Solitalea lacus: one gene and its partner. The protein of the gene in region 1 interacts with the protein of each later gene in a pairwise test. Links are inferred from orthologs where the notes say so. Each region holds a gene or a part of one and is shown on either strand. Other genes may lie near its edges.

What was found. The genes of interacting proteins can lie anywhere in the genome.
Region 2: the proteins of L2B55_RS05710 (region 1) and dnaE interact in binary tests that used the Escherichia coli proteins (3 or more experiments, as listed by UniProt). The link is inferred for Solitalea lacus from one-to-one orthologs.

The regions. Positions count from the first base shown.
Region 1 is NZ_CP091740.1:1,350,388-1,353,451, forward strand. Bases 38-3,027 are described here. They hold L2B55_RS05710 (DNA polymerase III subunit gamma/tau), read right to left. Parts: upstream 2,439-3,027; coding sequence 636-2,438; downstream 38-635. Other genes in these bases: L2B55_RS05705 (hypothetical protein), read left to right, coding at 38-562; L2B55_RS05715 (TrkA C-terminal domain-containing protein), read right to left, coding at 2,618-3,027. Outside these bases: more of L2B55_RS05705, read left to right, coding at 29-37; more of L2B55_RS05715, read right to left, coding at 3,028-3,064. UniProt on the Escherichia coli protein: Part of the beta sliding clamp loading complex, which hydrolyzes ATP to load the beta clamp onto primed DNA to form the DNA replication pre-initiation complex.
Region 2 is NZ_CP091740.1:1,551,480-1,555,687, reverse strand. Bases 73-4,206 are described here. They hold dnaE (DNA polymerase III subunit alpha), read right to left. Parts: upstream 3,831-4,206; coding sequence 273-3,830; downstream 73-272. Other genes in these bases: L2B55_RS06560 (hypothetical protein), read right to left, coding at 4,017-4,206; L2B55_RS06570 (autotransporter outer membrane beta-barrel domain-containing protein), read right to left, coding at 73-126. Outside these bases: more of L2B55_RS06570, read right to left, coding at 1-72; more of L2B55_RS06560, read right to left, coding at 4,207-4,208. UniProt on the Escherichia coli protein: DNA polymerase III is a complex, multichain enzyme responsible for most of the replicative synthesis in bacteria. This DNA polymerase also exhibits 3' to 5' exonuclease activity. The alpha chain is the DNA polymerase catalytic subunit.

The DNA.
Region 1 (3,064 bases):
GGTTAATTACAACTTAAAATTATTAACTATGGAGAATGAAAACGTAGAGATAGGGCAACCTGTAGTATTGCAAAGTGCATCGCTTTCAGATGAAAGAATTACCGATTTTACGGAGCGTAAAAAAGCTGAACAAAACTTGTTTGGTGGAATTATGGGATGTGTTGTAGCAGCTTTTGTTGGTGCTATTATTTGGGCTGCAATTACGGTCCTTACCAATTATCAAATTGGATACATGGCTGTAGGAGTGGGATTTCTGATTGGATACGCCAATAGGGTTGTAGGTAGAGGTATTGACGTGATTTTTGGTATAATTGGGGCTGTTTTTGCCTTGATTGGATGTTTGATGGGAAACTTTTTTAGTGCTGTTGCGGTTTTTGCCAACCAGGAAAATGTCAGTTACATTCAAATTTTAGTAAATACAAATATGAGTATAATTGTTGATGTGCTCACCGAAACCTTTGGCGTTATTGATTTGTTATTTTATGCAATTGCAGTTTATCAAGGATATCGCTTTTCTTTCCGACAATTTACTGAAGAAGAACTAAGTAGGTTAAATGCATGATTTTCTGAAATACAGAATAAAAAAAATGGGGCTAAATTCTTGCCCCATTTTTATTTATAGATCTTTTTAAATCCTAAAAGTCAATTTCTAGATCCAAACGTCTTCTAAGTTCAAGCAAGTTTGGATTTTTATCTGCAAGGTATTTAAACTTATCAGTAGAAGTATAAAGTGTTTTCTTTACTTGTTCCTCTCCTTGACCTATAACAGCATCAATCTTAATTCCACTATTCTGTAATTTGTTCTTTAAAAACCGCAACATGTGCACTTGTTCAGACTGAATAATATCAGTCTGGTATTTATCGATTACAGTTACTTCAATAGAATAATCTGGACGAAGCTTCGGCTTGTTTACCGTCATTATTGTATGCAAACCAATTTTTGACTCGTTTTGAGCTTGTTCTGCATACTCATTCCAGTAGCGAAGTAATTGTTCTTGTGTAAACGGCTGATTACCTTTTACCTCTTGGTATTCGGTTGGACTCGGAATTACCACTTCTTCCTCTATGGAACTTGGTGTATTGCTACTCAAATTCTTTATGGAAGGAATTTTCAAAGATGGAATTCCTGTTGATATTGGAGTTTTGGCAACAGAAGCAGCCGGTTGTTTTGATTCTTTAGAAGCTGCAACAATAGGTGCTTGATCATTAACTTTATTGTCAGCCTTAGGTGCTGGATTGGGATTTGAAACAGTAGAACTACTTTGAGTATCAATGTTTGTTGTTACGGTATCAGGTTTTTTTTTTACCTCCGCTTGCGGAAGTTGTCCATTTGATAAGTTAAGGGCAGCTCGTATATGACACATTTTCATTAAGGCAAGCTCAACCTGTAAACGTTGATTTTTACTTCCTTTATAGTTTAAGTCGGCCTGATTGCCGATGTTTAAACCTGATAATAAAAATGACACCGGAGCTTTTTGTGATTGCTCCAAATATTTTTGCTTAATCCCTTCGCTTACTTCTAACAGTTTAATGGTAGCAGAATCTTTGCAAACCAATAAATCACGGAAATGATTGCATAAACCATTAATAAAGTTGTTGCCATCAAAACCTTTGTCTAAAATCTCATCAAAAATCAATAAACTTTTGGTGATATCTTCCGCTAAAAGAGCATCTGTTACCCTGAAATAATAATCATAATCAAGGATGTTAAGGTTATCAATAGCGGCTTTATATGTGATATTCCCCTGTGAAAACGAAGTGATTTGATCGAACATTGAACATGCATCACGTAATGCTCCATCTGCTTTTTGGGCAATAATGTGTAGAGCATCAGGCTCGTAACTAATATTCTCGGTCTTAGCTATGTATTCAAGGTGGTGAGCAATGTCTTCAACCTTAATTCTATTAAAGTCAAAAATTTGACAACGCGACAAAATTGTAGGAAGAATTTTGTGCTTTTCAGTTGTTGCCAAAATAAAGATTGCATACGAGGGAGGTTCTTCCAATGTTTTCAGAAAGGCGTTGAATGCGCTGGTTGAAAGCATATGCACCTCGTCGATGATGTAGATCTTGTACTTTCCTGCTTGCGGTGCATAACGCACTTGTTCAACCAGGCTTCTGATGTCTTCTACTGAATTGTTAGATGCAGCGTCAAGCTCGTGAATGTTCATGGAGCTTCCATGCTTAAATGAAAGGCATGATTCGCATTCACCACAAGCTTCATAATCGGCAGTAGGCGATTGGCAATTGATGGTTTTCGCCAGTACACGGGCACAGGTAGTTTTACCAACACCTCGAGGTCCACAGAATAAAAAGGCCTGAGCTAGTTGGCCTGTTTTAATTGCGTTTTTTAGCGTATTGGTAATATGCGCCTGACCTACAACACTATTAAACTTGTCGGGTCTGTACTTACGAGCCGATACAATGAAGTTTTCCATCCGCAACGAAAATAGAAATAGTTTGAGCTAACTGCAAGTCTAGTTTTTGATAGGTGTTAATTTACTACAGTATTGCCAGGTTTGGTTACTGCCTTGATGAGTTTTTTATCACCAACAATCCAAATAATATCTCCTTTTTCGAACTGAAATGAACTTTCAGGATTAAGAATTCGTTCGTTTTATCGTTCAATACCAACGATTAGACTCCGAGCATTTTCTTTGATGCCTGAACTTTTAATAGTTTTTCCTAAAAGCGGAGAATGATTGCTGATTGTTATTTGTTGCAGTGATATTTCCTGCTCATTTTCAGTGTTTTCAAACTCCTTGCTTAGTGGAATAGTTTCGATAAATTTCTCGAAGCCCTTGAGTTGATCATCAGTGCCAATAACTGCAATGCGGTCGTATGGGAAAATACGCTCAATTTTTTCAGGAATCTTAATTTTTTTTGTCCCACGTTCAATCATTGCAACGTTTACTCCAAATTGTTCTCTTAATGCCAGATCAATTAAAGTTTTTCCAACTGCAGCAGATTCCGGATTTACAGTGAAAAATGCAAGATGTGAATCCCTAGGCATAAGGTCGTCTGAACGTTTGGCAGCCTCACAAATCTCACGGTCATTCAAATT
Region 2 (4,208 bases), 200 kb from region 1 along the record:
ACTTACAGTGTAATTACTATTCCTAGAACTAAAACTAAGCCCAATCGATTGATTCCCTTTATTAATTTGTGCATTAGCCGCAATAGATGTTGCAACTAGGACAACAATAGCAAATAGATGTTTCATTTTTGATTACGTTATTTAATAATTAATTATCAAATATTCATTTAAGTAATTAATTCAAAGTAAAGATTTAGTAACAAAAAAGATGTAAACATCAAAAAAGCCTCAATATTTTAATACTGAGGCCATTATTTTTAAAATTCAAAAGACTAATTCAAACTAAAGTTTACATTCTTAAACTTTCCAATCTCACTCATGAAATTGTTATTTGGATCTACTTTTATCGATTTTGAAGGAAGATCTAACACAATCCGTTCAAGTGCATCAATCACATTCAACTTTAGTTTACAATTACCCGGATTAGCTTTACATAATGCTTCCAGATTATCAATAAATTCTAACGTAAGTTCATGCAGTGGAAACGATAGAGTAACATTCTTTGCCATTTTCTCCCGTATTTCCGACAGTAATTGTATGCTTTCCACCTTGAACTCTAAATTATCAGCCTGACCGAAACGAGGTTTAAACGAGCCTCGAACAAATACCAATAGTCCCGACTGGAAGAAGTGTTTATTTTTTAGATAATCCTCTGAAAACATAATCATCCGATGACTACCCGAATAATCTTCGAAAGTGAATCCGCCAAATGGTTTTCCATGTTTGGTTAAACGCTCTTCAGCCGAAGTAATAATACCTGCCACTACCAATGTTCCTGGTTTTGGAGTTGCTAAATCAATTATCTGAGAATTACAGAAATTCTCAATTTCCAGCTTATAATCATCCAAAGGATGGCCGGAAATGTACATTCCAACAACCTCTTTCTCGAAACTCAACTTCTGCAACAAACTCCACTCTTCCGAATCCGGAAGTGGTGGTTCCGGCACATGGGCATCCGCCGTCCCTCCAAACAATGAGTTCTGAGCGCTGTTTTGGTTGGCAACGAAATCGTTTCCGTATTTCACCAGGCGTTCAATACCATTTAATCGATCCGAAATGTTTACACCAAAGTATTGTGCACGATGGTACTCTCCATAGCAATCGAAAGCTCCTGAATACACTAAATTCTCCCATGATTTCTTATTAACCGCACGTAAATTCACTCTTCTGGCAAAATCATAAACCGATTCATAAGGACCATTCTCTTTACGTTCGGTCACCAAACTCTCAATGGCCGCTTCACCCAAACCTTTAATACCCGACAAACCGAAACGAATCTGCCCTTTCTTAGTTGCAGTAAAGTGAAGCGCACTTTCATTCACATCAGGACCCAAAACTGGCACACCGATACGTTTACACTCTTCCATGAAGAAAGTGATCTTATCAATCTGTCCTTTGGTATGAGTTAATACCGAAGCCATATATTCAGCCGGATAATGCGCTTTTAAGTAAGCAGTTTGATAGGCAACGAATGCATAGCAGGTGGAGTGCGATTTATTGAACGCGTAAGATGCAAAGGCCTCCCAGTCAGTCCAAACTTTTTCTAACACTTTGGCATCATGCCCTTTTTCTTTGGCATTATCAATAAACTGCGGTTTCAGTTTATCCAACGTTTTACGGTCTTTTTTACCCATCGCTTTACGCAGCACGTCGGCATCACCTTTGGTAAAGTTGGCAAGTTTCTGCGAAAGCAACATCACCTGCTCCTGATAAACGGTAATCCCATAGGTATCGAAGAGGTATTCCTCCATGTCGGCCAAGTCATATTCTACCGCTTTACGTCCATGTTTACGCTCAATAAAGTCGGGAATGTACTCGATCGGTCCCGGACGATACAGGGCGTTCATGGCAATCAAGTCTTCGAACTTATCGGGCACCAGATCTTTCAGGTATTTCTGCATACCCGGACTCTCAAACTGGAACGTACCATTGGTTTCGCCACGTTGGTAAAGCTCAAAGGTCTTCTGATCATCCAACGGGATATAATCAATATCGAATTCTACTCCATGATTTTCCTTGATCATACGCAACGCATCACGGATAATGGTAAGGGTCTTCAAACCCAAAAAGTCCATCTTGATTACGCCGGCATCTTCAATTACCTTTCCCTCGTACTGCGTAACCAACAGATCAGAATCTTTGGCTACTGCTACGGGAACGATATTCGTTAAATCTTCTGGGGCAATGATGATACCCGCTGCGTGGATACCTGTTCCGCGGATAGAACCCTCCAAAATCAGGGCTTCCTTAATTACTTTAGAACGAAGATCAGATCCTTCACGAATTTCGCGAAGCTGCTTCACGTTCTCTATATCTTCAGGACCAAGTCCCTCTTTATCTTTCAGTGATTTATCCCCATCGATAGGGGCGTTCATCACCCTATCCAAAGAAATACCAGGCTTATCAGGTACGAGTTTGGCCATGGCATTCGAATCGGGCAAAGGTAAATCCAAGGCACGAGCCACGTCTTTGATACTCATCTTGGCGGCCATGGAGCCGTAGGTAATGATTTGTGCTACCTGTGTCTTGCCATATTTATCAACCACATAATCAATCACGCGCTGACGGCCCTCGTCGTCGAAGTCCGTATCAATATCGGGCATTGACTTACGATCGGGATTCAGGAAACGCTCAAACAGGAGATTGTATTTAATCGGGTCAATATTGGTGATACCGATACAATAAGCCACGGCTGAACCCGCAGCTGAACCACGGCCCGGACCAATGAATACGCCCATATCGCGTCCGGCCTTAATGAAATCGGATACGATAAGGAAGTAACCGGCAAATCCCATTGTACGAATGGTATGCAGCTCAAAATTGATACGTTCTTCCTTATCCGGTGTCAGGTCATCTCCATACCGTGCCCTTGCTCCTTCCCAGGTAATATGCTCCAGATATTGCATCTGATCGACAAAGCCCGGTGGAATTGGGAAGTTCGGAAGCAAAATGTCTTGCTTTAGTTTCAGCAGGTCAACCTTATCGACAATCTCATTGGTATTATCAATTGCTTCCGGAATGTCATGAAACAAGGCATTCATCTCTGCCTGAGTTTTGAAGAAGAACTGGTCGTTAGGGAAACCAAAACGATAACCTTTACCACCTTCCTCATCCGTTGCAATTGGAGTCGACTGAATATCACCGGTGTTAATACACAGCAAAATATCATGGGCATTGGCATCTGCCTGATCCACATAGTGCGAATCATTGGATGCAATCACCTTTACATTGTATTTTTTAGCAAAGCGAAGAAGCACTTCGTTCACTTTTACTTGTTCGGGCAGATTATGGCGCTGCAGTTCGATATAATAATCTTCACCGAAAATATCCAACCACCATTTAAATTCCTTTTCTGCTGCTTCTTCGCCCTCATTTAAAATGGCCTGCGGAACCGAAGCCCCAATACAACAGGTAGTAGCAATAAGGTCTTCATGATATTTTAAAATCAATTCCTTATCAATACGAGGCCACTTACTGTATAACCCCTCCATGTATCCATACGAACAAAGCTTGGTAAGATTCTTATAGCCATTGGCGTTTTTGGCAAGGAACAACTGGTGATAGCGCTTATCTTTTTTCTCTTTGGAAAACTTCTTTTCATGACGATCGGCCACTACATAGAACTCACAACCAACAATCGGTTTTACCTTGTTATCATGCTTACCGGCTTCGGCAACGAACTTGAACACGCCGAACATGTTACCATGGTCGGTAATGGCAAGAGCGCGCATGCCGTCATTGGCCGCCTTTTTAAAAAGCTTGGAGATATCCGCAGCTCCATCGAGCAGGGAAAACTGAGTATGTACGTGCAGGTGACTGAATTCAGGCATTTCTTTGAGAGTCCTTGATCAATAATTAAAAGCCTAAAACCTAGACTATCAACCTATTGAAAATTAACAATATCTAAAATAAAGGAATTTCAAAGGTAATGAAAAGCCGGAATTGTTAAGAGGTTGTTGAAAACCTGTTTCAGTTAGCGGGCATCAACCGCTCGCCCATATGTTATCCGTTCCTTCTTATTTGCCTTCCGACTTAGGAGTTGTAGGATGATATTCAATTTCAAACCTGTTTCGTTTCATTTCGAACTCGATTTGAACTTCCGTTATATGATCAACCAAGTTTGCGGCTTCTGTATGCACATCGATTAACTTGTCGTCAAGCTCTTTGTCGCTCAAAGTCATATTATCGATATCCATCTTCGCAATTTT